4 regions of the Labrenzia sp. ATLA3 genome follow, and region 4 is predicted to be linked to each of the others. Evidence: riboswitches for the same ligand, from Rfam matches in the RefSeq annotation. Region 4 holds a riboswitch; each other region holds the start of a gene.

The links. A riboswitch is a leader RNA that binds a small molecule or an ion and turns the genes downstream of it on or off. The one in region 4 is predicted to bind thiamine pyrophosphate.
Region 1: linked by a shared signal. The riboswitch ahead of thiC (phosphomethylpyrimidine synthase ThiC) and the one ahead of AC2A6O_RS06945 (ABC transporter permease) in region 4 are both predicted to bind thiamine pyrophosphate.
Region 2: linked by a shared signal. The riboswitch ahead of thiO (glycine oxidase ThiO) and the one ahead of AC2A6O_RS06945 (ABC transporter permease) in region 4 are both predicted to bind thiamine pyrophosphate.
Region 3: linked by a shared signal. The riboswitch ahead of thiM (hydroxyethylthiazole kinase) and the one ahead of AC2A6O_RS06945 (ABC transporter permease) in region 4 are both predicted to bind thiamine pyrophosphate.

The regions. Positions count from the first base shown of each region.
Region 1 is NZ_JBXUKV010000010.1:230,345-234,552, forward strand. It holds gene thiC (phosphomethylpyrimidine synthase ThiC) at 1-1,609, opposite strand, end outside; TPP riboswitch at 1,700-1,824, opposite strand; gene AC2A6O_RS26355 (LysR substrate-binding domain-containing protein) at 2,023-2,949, opposite strand; gene AC2A6O_RS26360 (GcvT family protein) at 3,044-4,208, shown strand, end outside.
Region 2 is NZ_JBXUKV010000001.1:341,369-345,576, forward strand. It holds gene AC2A6O_RS01515 (thiamine phosphate synthase) at 1-506, opposite strand, end outside; gene AC2A6O_RS01520 (thiazole synthase) at 503-1,276, opposite strand; gene thiS (sulfur carrier protein ThiS) at 1,282-1,479, opposite strand; gene thiO (glycine oxidase ThiO) at 1,463-2,440, opposite strand; TPP riboswitch at 2,602-2,722, opposite strand; gene AC2A6O_RS01535 (P-loop NTPase family protein) at 2,770-3,282, opposite strand; gene AC2A6O_RS01540 (pirin family protein) at 3,441-4,208, shown strand, end outside.
Region 3 is NZ_JBXUKV010000004.1:559,138-563,345, reverse strand. It holds gene AC2A6O_RS14105 (DMT family transporter) at 1-119, shown strand, start outside; gene AC2A6O_RS14100 (hypothetical protein) at 354-761, opposite strand; gene AC2A6O_RS14095 (Lrp/AsnC ligand binding domain-containing protein) at 783-1,019, opposite strand; TPP riboswitch at 1,227-1,337, shown strand; gene thiM (hydroxyethylthiazole kinase) at 1,406-2,179, shown strand; gene thiD (bifunctional hydroxymethylpyrimidine kinase/phosphomethylpyrimidine kinase) at 2,217-3,023, shown strand; gene AC2A6O_RS14080 (TRAP transporter substrate-binding protein) at 3,025-4,131, shown strand.
Region 4 is NZ_JBXUKV010000002.1:532,800-537,007, reverse strand. It holds gene AC2A6O_RS06955 (adenylosuccinate synthase) at 1-156, shown strand, start outside; gene AC2A6O_RS06950 (hypothetical protein) at 423-2,162, shown strand; TPP riboswitch at 2,453-2,559, shown strand; gene AC2A6O_RS06945 (ABC transporter permease) at 2,707-3,462, shown strand; gene AC2A6O_RS06940 (ABC transporter substrate-binding protein) at 3,485-4,208, shown strand, end outside.

The DNA.
Region 1 (4,208 bases), on a different contig from region 4:
CCGGGTCGAGTGACAGGTTGAACTGATCCTCCCAGCGGAATTCGAAGCGGGCGCGCGAGAGCGCGTCGTCGCGGATCTTCGCCGCCGGATGGCCCTTGGCGAGATCAGCAGCATGAGCGGCGATCTTGTAGGTGATCACGCCTGTCTTCACGTCGTCGCGATCTGGAAGGCCGAGATGCTCCTTGGGCGTGACATAGCAGAGCATCGCCGTTCCAAACCAGCCGATCATCGCCGCGCCGATGCCAGACGTGATGTGATCGTAGCCGGGAGCGATGTCGGTCGTCAGCGGGCCGAGCGTGTAGAATGGCGCTTCACCGCACACGTCGAGCTGCTTGTCCATGTTCTCCTTGATCTTGTGCATCGGTACATGCCCGGGACCTTCGATCATGACCTGGCAATCCTTCGCCCAGGCCGTTTTCGTCAGTTCACCAAGCGTTTCCAGCTCGGCGAATTGCGCGGCGTCGTTGGCATCGGCAATCGAGCCCGGCCGCAGACCGTCGCCGAGCGAGAAGGAAACATCATAGGCCCTGGCGATGTCGCAGATTTCTTCGAAATGCTCGTAGAGGAAGCTCTCCTTGTGATGATGCAGGCACCATTTGGCCATGATCGAACCGCCGCGCGAGACGATGCCGGTGACCCGGTTGACGGTCAGCGGAATGTAGTGAAGCCGCACGCCGGCGTGGATGGTGAAATAATCGACTCCCTGCTCTGCCTGTTCGATCAGCGTGTCGCGGAAGATCTCCCAGGTCAGATCCTCGGCAACGCCGCCGACTTTCTCTAGTGCCTGATAGAGCGGCACCGTGCCAATCGGAACCGGCGAATTGCGGATGATCCATTCACGGATGTTGTGGATGTTGCGGCCGGTCGACAGGTCCATGACGGTATCGGCGCCCCAGCGGGTCGCCCAGACCATCTTCTCGACCTCCTCGGCCATCGACGAGGTGACCGCGGAATTGCCGATATTGGCGTTGATCTTCACCAAAAAATTCCGGCCGATGATCATCGGCTCTGCTTCCGGGTGGTTGATGTTCGACGGGATGATCGCCCGGCCGCGGGCAACTTCCTCGCGGACGAAGTCAGGCGTGACGAAATCCGGGATAGCGGCGCCAAAGCTCTCGCCATCACGGCCAGCCTCACCCCTCAGTGCCTTGCGCCCGAGGTTCTCGCGAATAGCGATGAATTCCATTTCCGGGGTAATGATGCCGGCACGTGCATAGGCCATCTGGGTGACCGCCTTTCCGGCCCTGGCGCGGCGTGGTGTCTTGAGGTTCGGGAATCCCGGGGTCAGACGCTCTCCGCTGGCAAAGCCGTTGTCCTCGGGCTTGACCATGCGGCCCTCGTATTCCTCCGTGTCACTGCGGGCGGCGATCCACTCAGTGCGAAGCCGCGGCAGGCCCTTTTCGATGTCGATGGATTGGGCCGGATCGGTGTAGGGACCGGAGGCATCGTAGACTGCCACCGGCGGCTCGCCCGCAGTCGGATGAACCGCGATCTCACGCATGGGCACGCGGATAAACGGATGGATTTCACCCGGTTTGTAAACCTTGGTCGAGGCCGGCAGCGGCTCTTTGGTGATCTCGGACGTGATCGCCTTGACGGGAAAATTCATTTGAGGCTCCAATCTTCAGGTTGGAGACCCAGTTCGAAGCCGGAAAGATGGAAAGACGCCACAACAGCCCGCATCCGGGGCAACGTCAGACTTGCAGCGCTCGCACCGTCCCTACGCCAGTATGAACTGGATCAGGTTCAACGGGTCACTGCGCTGCCGTCTTGAACGGCCCAGCAGAATCTCAGCCCCTTGGCGGGACCCCCCTGGTAACGTTGCCATCGACCGTCAAAATGGGGCCATTGTCAATGCAAAGTGGGACGGTTCGAAGCATTTTTAACAAGACTGGCTACCTCCCTAGAGGTTAGCCAAGCCTGGTGCCGCCACTCGACTTCCTTGGTCAATTCGCGCGATTCAGCCCTTAATCATCTCGGCGTATCTCTTTGAAAAATGTCAAAGGTTCGGCTGGTCACCGCTCACTCAAAAGAGAATGCGGCATCGGCACTTTGTTGAAGAAGCCAGTCTCGAAACAGCAAAGCACCTGGCTTCGGTGGCCTTTGCGCCGGCATGACGAGGAAAATCGTTTCGCCTGATCGATAGACCGACTTTAGCGGATAAACGAGGCGCCCGGCGCGCACATGGTCTTGCACCAGGTGTTTCCATCCAAGCGCAATCCCATGGCCGTGAACTGCCGCTTCAATAGAGGCCAGCGCATCGGTGAAGACGGCATCGAGATCCAATTTTGTCACCGGGACGGAGTGATGCATCATCCACTCTTTCCAACCCAGACGCGTTCGGTGTCGCTCCTCAAAATGCAGAAGCGGGTGCTTGAGAAGCTGTGCCGGCGTTGAAATGGGGCCTCGCTCGCGCAGATACTCCGGGCTGCAAACCGGGAGGATCTCCTCGGTGACGAATTCCCAGGCATGGACGCCGGGCCACTCCCCGCGCCCGAGCCGCGCCGAAAGATCGATATCCTCGACAATGAGATCCTGATCGTCCCGGCTGCTTTCGGCAATGTGGAGCGAAACGTCGGGATACTTTGCCTTGAAACCTTTCAGCCGCGGCAACAGCCAAAGCTGAATGAACGAGGTCGAGAAGGAAACTCGCACCGTGTCCTTTGAAAGCTGACGTCTCAGCGAGGTCAGCACCATATGCAAATGGTCAAACGACTGCTGGATTTCCTTGTAGAACCGCAACCCCTCCGCCGTCAGTTCCAGGCGCTTGTGTTCGCGCCGGAAGAGCTGAAGTCCGGTCGCCTCTTCCAAAAGCTTGATCGTTTTACTGACCGCTGGCTGACTGACATTCAATTCTTCGGCCGCAGCCGTGAAACTGCCACGCCGCGCGGCAGCTTCAAAAACGAAAAGATAATTGGCCGAAGGAACAAGCGAGCGTAACCGATGCATAATTTCAGGTTATGCCAGTTTGCATTTTTTGCAACGTTACAAGCCGGTTTTGCGGTCGGTAATCTCACGTTGAAGCAACCAAAGGAATGACCCCATGCGAACTCATGCTCGTGCTGTCGTAATCGGTGGCGGCTGCGTCGGCGCAGCAATTCTTTATGGCTTGGCAAAACGCGGTTGGACGGATGTGGCTCTTCTCGAAAGAACCCAGTTAACCGCAGGTTCGACCTGGCACGCGGCTGGCCTTATTCCCTCTTACGCGCGCAATATCAATGTCGGCCTGATGATTGCGAAAACGATCGAGATCTATGAGGGTCTTGAAGCCGAAACCGGTCAGCATGTCGGCTGGCACAAGTGCGGCCAGCTTCGCATTGCCAATACAAGCGACCGGCTCGATGAATACAAGAGCTACATGAGCGTCGCCGCCGTACAGGGAATTCGCGCCGAGTTGGTAACCCCTTCCGAAGCCCGCGAACTCTGGCCGCTTCTGGAAAACAACACCGATATGCTGGCCGCGCTTTATCACCCCGATGATGGTCATATCGCGCCGGCTGACGTCACGCAGGCCATGGCGAAAGGGGCACGCGACCTTGGCGCCAAGGTGCATCTCAAAACAGAGGTAAAGAGCTTCGAGCGAACCTCCGGCGGGGAATGGAAAATCCACACAAATAACGGCGAGATCATCTGCGAACACATTATTTGCGCGACCGGGAACTACGCCCGTCAGACAGGTGCCATGCTTGGTCTCGAAATCCCCGCCATTCCCATTCTGCATCAATACTGGATCACGGATAAGGTGCCGGAAATCGTCGAGCGCAAGCGTCAGGGCCTGCCGGAAATGCCAATCCTCCGCGACGAGGGTTTTGAGGGCTATCTCCGGGAAGAAGGCGACGGGCTCATGTTCGGCCCTTACGAAAGAACCGAACACCTGAAGCTCTTTGCCGAAAACGGCGTTCCAGAGTGGTTCGGCGCAGATCTCGTGGAAGAAGACTTCGACGCCGTTGCCTGGAACTGGGAAACAGCCATCGAGATGGTTCCTGCCCTTGGCCGGGTCGGCATCAAGGCCAATGTCCGTGGTCCGTTCCAGATGACTGCTGACGAACTACCGCTGGTCGGGCCCGCCTGGGGCCTTGAGAATGTCTGGCTTGCCGAAGGCGTGCCCGGCGGCATCCTGTGGGGTGGGGCGATCGGCTACTATCTGTCGGAACGCATTGTGGAAGGCGCCAACAGCCTCAACACGTCAGATCTCGATCCACGCCGTT
Region 2 (4,208 bases), on a different contig from region 4:
TTTTCGAACACGCCAGGAAGACGCTCCGGGTTGAGGCCACCAATGGCCACCAGAGGAAGGCTGCCGATCTGCTGCTTCCACCGGCCGATCTTTTCAAGGCCTTGCGGTGCCCATTTGAGCTCTTTCAAGATCGTCGGATAGACGGGCCCGAGCGCGACATAATCGGGCTCGGTAGCAAGAGCTGTTTGCAGCTCTTCGCCGTCATGGGTCGACACGCCAAGTTTCAAACCGGCTTTGCAAATGGCTGCAACGTCGGCGTCGGCAAGGTCTTCCTGACCAAGATGGACAAAATCGCAGCCCTCTTCGATCGCGAGTTGCCAATAGTCGTTGACGACAAGTTGGCAACCGTGGTTCACGCAAACGCTTCTGGAAGCTGCGATTTCCTTGCGCAGGATGTCTTCGCTTGCGTCCTTGATCCGCAGTTGAACCAGTTTGATGCCAAGCGGCACCAGCCGCGCGATCCAGTCGGAACTGTCAACGATGGGATAAAAAGGATCGAGTTTCATTCAAACACCGCCATTCCAAGAACCGGGGTAGAAGGAACCGCCATGTCGCGAGGTTCCAGGGGTTGGGCTTCACAGGCCAGTCGTCCGGCCTCGATTGCCATCGCAAAGGCCTTTGCCATGGCGACTGGATGTCCGGCCTTTGCGACAGCCGTATTCAACAGCACTGCATCGAAACCGAGTTCTAGAACAGCGGCCGCGTGAGACGGCCGGCCGAGACCGGCATCCACGACAAGAGGAACGCCGCTGAAATGGCTGCGGTAAGCACGAAGGGCATCCAGATTGACCGGCCCTTTCGCCGAACCGATCGGCGCGCACCAGGGCATCAACACCTGACAGCCCGCCTCAACCAGCCGTTCGCCGACGACAATATCGTCTGTCGTATAGGGAAACACCTTGAAGCCGTCATCGCTCAGGATGCTTGCCGCCTCCACAAGGCCAAAGACATCCGGCTGCAGGCTGTCGTGATGGCCGATTACTTCCAGCTTGATCCAGTCGGTGCGAAAAAGGTCCCGCGCCATCCTTGCGGTCGTAACAGCTTCCTTCACCGAATGACATCCGGCTGTGTTGGGCAGTACCTTGACGTTCAATTCCCGGATCAGATCCCAGAACCTGCCACCTGTGCCACTTCCCGCCGTTTCACGCCGCAGAGACACGGTCAGAATTTCTGCACCCGATGCCCTCACCGCATCCGCCAGGATTTGCGGTGAAGGATATTGCGCCGTTCCGAGCAGAAAACGCGATGCGAACGGTTCCCCATAAACTTCAAACATGATCGTCAGCCTCCCTGCATCGGTGACAGGATCTCGATCCGGTCTCCCGCCTCAAGGACGCAATCGCCCCGTTTTTCTGCGCACACCAGATCGCCGTTGCGCGCCGTGGCCAGAAACTCATGGTCATAGGCCAGCTCATCCAGAAGCGCTGCCAGCGTCGCGCTGGCAACTTCCTGAGGTACGCCGTTAATGGTTAGCTTCAAGGGACTTCTCCTGAAGATGTTGCACGATCCTGTCTGCTGCCTCCATGGCAAAATGCGGGGCAAGCAGAAAGCCGTGCCTGTAAAATCCGTTCAGTGACAACGTGTTGCCGGAAAGCGTGACGCGAGGAAGATTGTCGGGATAGGCCGGGCGCAGGCCCGCCCCGGTCTCGATGATCTTTGCCTCCGCAAAGCCCGGATGCAGGCCGTAGGCGGCATTGAGGAGTTCCATGGTCGACCGAACACTGACCGCCTCCCGGTCGCCGCTTTCAATCATGGTCGCCCCGACCATGAAGACCCCGTTGTCACGCGGCACGACATAGACCGGGATGCGCGGGTGCAGAAAACGCACAGGCCGCGAAAGTGAGACATCCGGCGCGTGGAGCAGCAGCATTTCACCGCGAACGGGCCGCAGGTGCGGATCGGGCGCAGCCATGCCGGTACAATCGGCGACAAGATCGGTTGCCGAAGCAAAGTGCTCGGTCTTAAAACTGGCCTCTGCACCGCTTGCAGACACTTTTGCCAGCAACGCCGTGAGAGCTTGCCGAGGATCGAGATGGGCTTCCGCGGCAAAATGAAGTCCCTTTGCAAATCGGCCTGCAAGGTCCGGCTCGAGTGTGCCCAGCGCGTCACTGTCGAGCCATGTAAAGCCACTGGTACGAGATGCAAACCGGTTGAGTTCACCAGCATCGCGCGGCGCGGCAACAACCAGTGTCCCGTTGTGCCTGACCTGCCCTGGCAGAGCCTTGCTCCACCAGCCGATAGATGTTTGCCCGAGCCGCAGAACAACTTCCTCGGCACTCTCCCGCTCGCACCAGGGCGCCAGCATACCGCCAGCAAGCCAGGAGGCACTGGCGGACAGATCCCCGTTCTTTTCCAGCAGCTCAACTTGCACACCGCGCGAGACAAGCTCATGCGCCAGAGCCAGACCGGCAACTCCGGCGCCTTTGATACCGACCTTCATCCCGCCTCTCTTGCCAGGGAGAACGTCAATCGTTCGCCATCGCGGAATGTCTGGTAGACCGCCTGCATTCAACGCTTCTCCGCAAGGACCGGAACAGCCCCGCACTTCGGACAGTCAGCTTGGAAAGGTGGCCGGGGTGGTCGCATTGCGGTGGCAATTGCACTTGGCCGAGAGCACCTTCCCTTCGCCAGCATGACCTGGATCAGGTTCGTCGGGTCCCTGCACTGCGCAATCGCGCCAGCAGTATCTCAGCCTCTTGTCGAGGCCCCCCGGGTGAGCGTCTGTTGTGCCGCTCGTCGGGTGTAACTGTCAAGAGACCGAATAGATCTTCAGCTTCGTTCCTGACATCCGTCCAGAAAGTCGTTGATCTCTGCAAGGGTGCGTAGACGGTAGACTGTCAGATGATGCGGAGGTTCGCGGTAGATGCGCTCCAGCTTGGCTCTGGCCGAGTGTCTGGTTCGCCATATGAACCTCAGGAATTCGACGGTTTGCCAGTTGAACTGCTCCGGGCAGCCTTCCGCCAGATCTGGCCGGCTCTGTCCGTGGTATTGCACGGACCGCTTCACCACCCGAAAAATGCGGCGCGAGACCGGAAAGTCCAACCAGATGAACGTATCGGCGCGCTCGACACGTTCCGCGTAGGTGCTTGAATGGCCGCCTTCGAAGATCCACGCCTCCTTCAGATGAACCTCATGAGTCATCTGGTCCTTTTCCTGCCGCGTCCGTTCATTCCAACCGGACCGGTAGTGGATCTTGTCCATATGGTAGACCGGCAGTCCGGTTTTCTGGCAAAGGGCAACGGCGAGCGTGCTTTTGCCCGAACCCGGGCCTCCAACAATCATCACACGTTTCATGACGCACCAAAGAGAAGCAAGGAAGGGCTGGCCGTTATACAGATCGTGCCGGAGATGAAAACCCGAAACAGACTGTTCAATGGACACTTCAGCTTGTCAGTGCCTATCTACTCCGCAAGACGCCCTGTTGTTTGATGGAGAGGCAGATGAGCTGGTTGAATAGCCCTGATCCCGTGCCGGGAAATGCTGCAAGCTGTGACCCGATCGAAACGATCATCGTACCGCGGACCTCCGATCTCGGCGGATTTTCGGTCAGGCGCGCTCTGCCTTCTGCCAGACGTCGGATGGTTGGCCCGTTCATCTTCTTCGACCAGATGGGACCGGCAGAACTGCTGGTTGGCGGCGGCATTGACGTGCGACCGCATCCCCATATCGGACTGGCGACCGTGACCTATCTCTTTGAAGGCGAGATGTACCACCGTGACAGCCTCGGGACGCAGATCGCAATAGCCCCCGGCGCTCTGAACTGGATGAGCGCGGGCAAGGGCATCGTTCATTCCGAACGCGAACGCCCGGAACGGCTTCAGGAAAAACGCCCCCTGTTCGGCCTGCAGAGCTGGGTTGCCCTCCCCAAACATCTGGAAGAGACAGACCCGACCTTCCAGCATCACGGCACTGACGAACAGCCGGAGTTTTCCGACAAGGGCGCGTCGGTCAGGCTTATTGCTGGTGAGCTCTATGGTCACAAGGCGCCGGTGAAGACAGCCTCCGACATGTTCTATGCGGATATAACGCTGGAACCGGGAGCCAGGATCCCGCTCGATGCGGGGTGGGAAGAACGCGGCCTCTATACCGTTTCGGGCCAGATTACCATCGCAGGCCAGAGTTTCGATCCGGCGCAGCTTCTGGTGTTCAAACCTGGCGATCATCTGGTGATCGAAAACGCATCCCCCCTGCCCGCCCGTTTTGTCGTG
Region 3 (4,208 bases), on a different contig from region 4:
CGGTGGTGCTGGGGGCGGCAATCGTGATTGCCGCCGGTATCTTCGTCATCTACCGTGAACACAAGCTCGGCCTGGACCGGACCAAGGCCCGCCGGGCGTCGTCGCCGTCGCGTTCGTAGGCGGGAGAGACAAGAGGGCAGGTCACACTGCCTTTCCTGAGTCATTCCGGACAAGTGAGGCGAAGCCGAGCGCTGATCCGGAATCCAGACTTATTTCGCGCCTTTGGCGCGGCATTACACGAATAGAAAAGAGTTCGCTCCGCTCACGCTGATGCGCTGGATTCCGGATCTGCGCGCAGCTTTACTGCGCTTGTCCGGAATGACGGCGAATACGGGTGGTTTCTTAATTCAGCCTTATTGCGGCTTGTACTCGAACCGCTCGGTCGCGCTCTTGGTGCCGTCCTTGTAGATCAGCTGCACGCTGATCGACTGGGCCGACCCGGCGGGAAGTTCCAGGTACGGTTTTTCCTTGAGCACGACGTTGGGGTTGTCCGGATCACAGGCTTCCAGTTGCCATTCCTGGTCAATCGGGCCGTCGTTCAGTCCGTAGAAGACATAGTCGATACCGCACTTCCAGGATTCCAGGTGGGTGAAATAGATCAGCTCCTGGCCCTGCCAGTCGCGGAATGACACCCAGTTGGCCTTGGTCATGTCCAGGATCTGCTTGATCTGCTCCGGCGGCATGCCTTGCGCGGATGCGGTGGTGCTGAGGGGGGCAAGAGCAAGGCTCAGGCAAAGGGCTGCGGATTTAAGAAGCTGCATGGAAATTGTCCGGGTCTGACCTTAGAAAGCTTTGAAGGTTATGATGGTTTTGGTGTCCTGAATGCCGTCGATCGGATGGACCTTCTCGTTCACGAAATGACCGATGTCCGAACCGTCCTCGACATAGAATTTCACCAGGAGATCGTAGTCGCCGGAGGTCGAATAGACTTCGGACGCAATTTCAGCGTCCGCAATTGCGTTGGCAACCTGATAGGTCTTGCCCAACTGGCATTTGATCATCACGAAAAACGGTACCATGGGGCGCTCCGGCAGTTGGGGTTTGAAGTGGGTGAGCGTGTCACCTGAACCGTTCACCGGGCCGTTCGGTTTCGAAAAAGGGCCGGGCGACAGATTCACAAAAAGTAGACTAGGACATCGCCCATCTCCTTGCGCCAGTCAATTGCGGAGTGGCGGCTCTGCACATGCCGGGTCTTGCAATCGCGCTGCCAGCTTGTTAGCAGTGCAAACATCTCATGGGGGTGCCCGGCCATTCAGGTTCGGGCTGAGAGGCGGCTTGCCAACTCCTTGAACCTGATCCGGCTGATACCGGCGGAGGGATTTGAGATCATGATGCAAACACCACTTCCCGCAACACGTCTTTTCCGGAATACCGGCAATGGGTTTTCCGTCACAGGAGAGCCGTTATGAGCCTGTCCGTCGCCGCTTCCACGCAGGCGTTGAGCGCTGAACTTGTCTTCACCATGCTGGAGCGAGTGCGGCAGAAAACGCCGCGTGTTCACGCTATAACCAACGCTGTCGCGCAGAATTTCACTGCCAATGTGCTGCTGGCACTTGGCGCCATCCCTTCCATGACGATCGCGCGGGAGGAAGTTGCCGCCTTTGCTGGCGGCGCCGACGCGCTGCTGGTGAACCTCGGCACGCTCGACGAGGAACGCCGCGCGGCCATCCCGCTTGCCATCGAAGCTGCCAGGAAGGCCGGCCGGCCGGTCTGTGTCGATCCGGTTTTCGTCAACCGGTCCCCCGTTCGCTGTGCCTTTGCGCGTGAGCTTCTGGAGCCGAAACCGGATCTGGTGCGGCTGAATTCGGATGAACTTGCCGCGCTTTTGCCGGATCGGGCGGATGTCGATAACCTGATAGAGGCGGGAACGGTTTTTGCCGTGACCGGCCCGGAGGACAGGATCGAAAGCCGGGGTGAAGACTTCCTGCTGCGCAACGGTGATCCGCTGATGTCGCGCGTGACGGCCACCGGCTGTGCTGGTGGTGCGGTTCTGGCAGCGTTCCTGAGTGTCGAAAACGACCGGGCGTTGGCCGCCGCTTGCGGACTGTCCGTCTTTAACATTGCCGGCGAAATTGCCGCGGGCCAGTCGGCCGGGCCGGGCAGTCTCGTGCCGGAATTGCTCGACGCGCTCTATTCACTGACCGACCGCGACATTGAAACCCGTCTCAAGACCGGCTGATGCGCGCTTGCCGTCATTTTACATTCTGGAGGCTTTCATGACCGCAATCGCGGTGACCATTGCAGGATCGGATTCCGGCGGCGGAGCCGGTATTCAGGCGGATCTCAAGACCTTCTCCGCCAATGGTGTCTATGGCGCGAGCGTCATTGCGGCACTAACAGCGCAGAACACGCTGGGTGTCAGCGCCATTCACGATGTGCCGCCGGATTTCGTCCGCGCCCAGATGACCGCAGTCTTCACCGACCTGACCGTCAAGGCAACCAAGATCGGCATGCTGTCGAAGGTCGATACGATCGAGGCCGTGGCGGAAGGGCTGCAGACGCTCGAGACGGGCACAGTGGTGCTTGATCCTGTGATGGTTGCCGCATCCGGGGATCCCCTGTTGGCGGACAGTGCCGTGGACACGTTGATCACCCTGTTGCTGCCGCTGGCCGACATCGTGACACCGAACCTGCATGAAGCTGCCCGCATGTTGCAGGCCGATGTGGCGGCAGACGAAACGCAGATGCACACACAGGCAGAGCGTCTTCTCGGCCTCGGAGCCAACTCGGTTCTGCTCAAGGGCGGGCACGGGGCCGGCGCGCAAAGTGCGGACCTGCTGCTGGACCGTGAAGGCAATGCGATCTGGCTCCGGTCCGACAGGGTCAAGACCGACAACACCCACGGAACCGGCTGTACGCTGTCGTCGGCCATAGCCGCGGGACTTGCCAAGGGGCAGGACATGGAAGCGGCCGTACGGTCCGCCAAATCCTATATTCAGGCCGCAATCGCCGCCGCCGATGAATTGCACATCGGCAGTGGTCATGGCCCCGTTCATCATTTCCACGCGTTCTGGAGCAAGTGAGATGACCAGTCAGCCAAAGACCGAAACCGGACGGATCAGTCGCAGAGGGCTTCTGGGGGCATCCGCCGCCGTCGGAGCCAGCGCATTGGCTGCCCCTGCGCTGGCGCAGGAACAGGCGACGCTGGAATGGAAGATGGTGACATCCTGGCCGAAAAACCTGCCGGGTCCCGGGATGACGGCGCAGCGCATTGCGGACAGGATCGAACTTATGTCCGGAGGACGGCTGCGCATCCGGCTTTACGCAGCCGGTGAACTGGTGCCGGCGCTGGGCGTGTTCGAGGCAGTTTCCGCGGGTACGGCGCAGATGGCGCATACGGCCTCGTTTTTCTGGCAGGGCAAGATCCCGGCCTCGGTCTATTTCACGGCCATCCCGTTCGGCCTGCTGCCGCATGAACACATTACCTGGATCGAACAGGGGGGCGGTCAGGCGCTCTGGGACGAGCTTTATGCTCCCTTCGGGCTACGGCCCGTCATGGCCGGAAATACCGGCGTTCAGATGGGGGGCTGGTTCAAGCGCGAGATCAACACGCTGGACGATCTCAAGGGGCTGAAGATCCGCATGCCGGGTCTTGGCGGCGAAGTGATGCGCAGGCTTGGGGCAACGCCTATCAGTCTGCCACCCGGCGAGCTGTTCCAGGCGCTGGACAGCGGGGTGCTGGATGCCACGGAATTCCTGGGGCCATGGTCGGACCGTGCAATGGGCTTCCAGAAAGCTGCCAAGTCCTACTATACGCCCGGGTTTCATGAGCCCAACGGAACCGGTGAAGCGATCTTCAACACAGTGGCGCTGGAAGGTCTGCCGGAAGACCTTCGCGCGATCATTCTGGAAGCCTGCAAAGCCGAAAACGGCCGGTCGCTTGCCGAAAGCGATTGGGAAAATGCGGGCGCGCTGCAGCTGTTGCAGGAGGAAGACGGCGTCGTTGTTCGCCCCTATCCGGATGATGTGCTGGAGGCGCTGCGGGCGACCTCTGCCGAGGTGCTGGCCGAATTTGCAAGCAAGGATGCGCTCAGTCAGAGGATCTACGATAGCCACATCGCTGCCCGGTCCCGTCTGGCTCCCTGGAGCGATGTCGCCATGCGCCGGTTCATGGAAGCCCGGGACGGCTAACTTTCTTGCCAGTGCTGCGGGCTGAACACCGGTCCTGTCCGCAGCCGATCTCCTTGCGGGCTGGTACACTCGACCGA
Region 4 (4,208 bases):
TCGACCGAAGGGGCACGGACCTGGGCCGATCTGCCGGCGCAGGCAATCAAATATGTGCGACATGTCGAAGAACTGATCGGTGCTCCGGTCGCTCTTCTATCGACAAGTCCGGAACGGGACGACACAATTCTTGTGCAGAATCCGTTCCAGGATTGAGATATGCGACACTAAAAGCACATTATTAAGGACTTAGGTTGCGTGCTGCGAATCACTGCATGCAACCGCCCTTCGTTTTCGGCGTTCCATGTGTGTGTCGAATAGACAAAATTGTGTTAGGAAAAAGGGTACTGCAAGGTTCTCTGTCGCGGCGAACATATTGAAGAAATAGCACCTGTTTTCAAAAAACTTGCTATAAGCCTGAGAAAGAAACGAAATCTCGGGCCCGCAGAACAGATCCTTGCAGTCGGCCGGTAGGCAGGAAGATGGCTGATTACTATTCAATTCTGAAGAAAACGATCGCGTCTTTACCTGAAAACAATGGCGCTGCACGCAGAAGCGTTTACAGCCGTGCGCGCAATGCCATCGTCAATCAGCTCAAAGCCTATGAACCGCCTTTGGCGCCGTCTGAAATCACGGCTGAGCAGCTGCGTCTGGAAGAATCCATCCGCAAGGTGGAGGCCGAGGCTGCACGCGAAAGCCTGGGTCTCAATCCAACCGTTCCCAAGGTTGAAACGCCTGCTCCCGAGCCGGAGGTCGCCGCTCCGCCGGTGACACCGCCGCAGGTTGAGCCAGCCGCAGAGGCTGCACCGGAAGTGCCGGCCCCGCAGGAGCCGGAAGAAACTGCTGCGCCTACGGTGGAAACACCGGCGCCTTCGCCCCTGAAGGAAACCCTTTCTCAGGCTGAAGCCCTTGGCACGGCGGCCAGCCAGGCCGTTCACAGCGCAAAGGAAGCTTCCGACCCGAGCGCGGCGCCCGTGCGCCAGGAACCTTCGTTCGGTGGACCGGCGCAGGCGGAACCGGCGGATGATGGCCTGTTCGAACCGACAAACGATGCAGCGGCATCCGTTTCCGTCGATCAGCCGTACCAAGCTGATGAGACCGGCAAGCCCAAGCAAGAGCGGGCGCCGAAGAAAGACCGCAACAAGCGGTCCAAGCCGAAGGCGTCCGATGCGCTGCGCGGCGATGCATCCGGCAGCCGGACCGTTCCGATTGTGATTGCTGCCGTTCTGCTGGTGTTGGTCCTTCTGGGCGGGGCTTATTTCCTGATACCCGCAGGCGATCAAAGCGCAGACAATGGCACTGTACCTGCCACATCGTCTTCCCAAACGGCTTCGGACAGCCAACCGGTCTCGAATGTGGAGCCGCCGGTCTCGGCAACTGCCGGCGAAGGCGACGAGCCGTCGAAGAACACCGACCGTCTGTTGAACGAAGGCGAGGCGGATGTGGTCGCGCCTGATGCCCGTACGGTGACCACGACGACCATCACCGGACAGTCCGATACCTCTCAGGCCGACACGCCGGCCACCCCCGAGCCCGCTCAACCATCCATCGTCACGAGCACCGATAGCGATCAGACGCCTGCGGCACCCGAAAATCCGGTTGCCGTCCCGGCAGACAATCTGTCGGCGATTTCGCCCGATGACAACGCGCCTGCTCCCTCTGCCTCGGCGGCTGATTCTTCAGTCCAGCGCTCGATCCTTTATGAAGAAGGTGAAGAATCCGGTGGCGCGGGCACTGCGGCGCAAGGTGCTGTTGTGTGGAGTGTCGAGGAAGAAACCAACCTCGACGGTGAAGCCCTGGCGGTTCTGAGTGCGTCCGTCGAAATTCCCGAGCGCGATGTGAAAGTCGACATTCGTATCAAGCCGAATGACGATAACTCCCTGCCGGCCAGCCATCTCGTCGAGATCAGGTACGAGTTTCCGGAAAACTTCGCTGCGGGTGATGTCGTCAACGTTCCGGGTCTCGTCATGAAGCCTACGGAAGAAGCCCGCGGCGACGCGCTGATTGGTGCTTCGGTGAAGGTGTCTCCGGGCTTTTTCTGGATTGCCCTGTCCAGCCTGCCGAACGAGCAGCAACGCAATCTCGCTTTGCTGCGTGAACGCGGCTGGATCGACATTCCGATGCTTTATGAAAACGGCAAGCGCGGTATCCTGACCCTTGAAAAAGGGACTGTCGGTGCGGACGCTGTCGAAAAAGCGATCACGGCCTGGCAGGCCGGGTAAGCACTCTTCGCCTGCCTTGAACATCTGAAGAAGCCGCTTTGCTGCGGCTTCTGCGATGCTGCGCATGGACGCTCATTCCATCGCCATCCTGGCTCAATGAATTGCGAGCCGGGCGAGGACCAGAAATCTCATCTTCTCCGTAGGCTTATCGTTTTTTGCAGGTTACCGACCTGGGTTCTTGCTCACGTGCCCGAGTGCAGGTGCTCCGGGTGGGCGGCGTCCGTCTTTGGCAACGGGTTAAAACCTCTTCACGGCGACTTGCCTTTTTTCGCCGCACAGGGCATGTTCCGACTTGGTCCGAGGGGTGTTCCGGTTTCCGGAACTGAGATGGCGCAACGCCGAACCCTTAGAACCTGATCCGGGTCATGCCGGCGAAGGGACGGAATCCTTAGCCTATTCCCGGATCTCCATTGTCATTTTCGGCTTGTCCGAAGACGGGAGATCCTATGCGTAAGTGTCTGCGACCGCAGCCCTGGCTGCTTATCCGACTGCCGGTATCGGCTCATAAGCGTTCCTGTTTGCGCATTGCAACGGGGCCTATCGGATGATTGTTTTCCTGAAGGCTGTTGCCAGGTCCTTGTTCGGCCTGCTTGTGACCGTGGCGATCTGGGCGGCCATCGTCCATATCTTCGATACGCAGCATTACATTCTGCCCGGTCCGGACCGGGTCTTTGCCGCCTTCGTCAAACATGCCGGCTTTCTGCTGCAACATGCAGGCATCACCGCCTACGAGACCGTGCTCGGCTTCGTGCTGGGGGCTGCGGCCGGGGCGCTGCTTTCCATTCTGTTGTGGCTGTTTCCGGTTGCCGCCAGACTGGCCATGCCGCCCATTCTGGTCACTCAGGCCCTGCCTGTCTTCGCGATCGCTCCGATCCTGGTGCTCTGGCTCGGGTTCGGGCTGGCATCCAAGATCGTCGTCATCATCCTGGTCATCTTTTTCACCGTCACATCGACCTTTTTCGACGGCCTGCAGCGGCTGGACCCGGGGTTGCACGATCTTGCCCGGCTCTATCGTCTGTCTCGTTTGAAGGAACTCTGGTTCTTCCGCCTGCCGTCAGGCTTGCCGGCGTTCGCCTCCGGCTTGCGGGTTGCCGCCGTGTTTGCGCCCATGGGGGCGATCATCGGCGAGTGGGCAGGGGCGAAGGGAGGCCTCGCCTTCATCATGCTTCAAAGCAGCAACCGGATGCAGGCGGACGTGATGTTCGCCGCGCTCATCCTTCTCGCGGCCATGGTGCTGATCATGCGCTTTGCCGTGAACCATCTCACCCGAATTCTTGTTCCCTGGCAGACGCTCAGCTAGCTGCCGCTCAACGGAGGACCTCATGAAAAAACACTTCCTGTCTCTTGTTCTTGCCGCCGGGTTGCTGGCGTCGGGACCGGCGCAGGCCGGCGAGAAACTGACCTTGCTGCTCGACTGGTTCGTAAATCCGGACCACGCGCCGCTGGTCACGGCGCAGACGAAGGGCTTCTTCGAGGCGGAAGGTCTGGACGTTGAGATCATCGAACCTGCGGATCCGGCCATGCCGCCAAAGCTGGTGGCTGCCGGGCAGGGCGATATTGCGGTGTCCTATCAGCCGACGCTTCATGCGCAGATTGAAGAGGAACTGCCACTGAAGTGGATCGGCACGCTGGTGGAAACGCCGCTCAATTCGCTCATCGTGCTGAAAGACGGCCCCATTCAGGAGCTTAAGGACCTGAAGGGCAAGAGCATCGGTTTTTCCGTGTCCGGATTTGAGGATGCGATGCTGGGACAGATGCTGCAATCGGCAGGATTGACCATCGATGATGTGGAGCTGGTCAACGTCAATTTCGCATTGTCGGGATCGCTGCTTGCCGGACAGGTGGACGCTGTGATTGGCGGCTACCGCAATTTCGAGCTGACCCAGCTCGAGATCGAAGGCAAACCGGGCAAGGCCTTCTTTCCGGAAGAAAACGATGTGCCGATCTTTGACGAGCTGATCTATGTGGTCAACAAGGACAAGACGGACGATCCGCGCTTCCAAAAGTTCCTGGCGGCTGTGGAAGCGGCAACCATCTATCTGACCA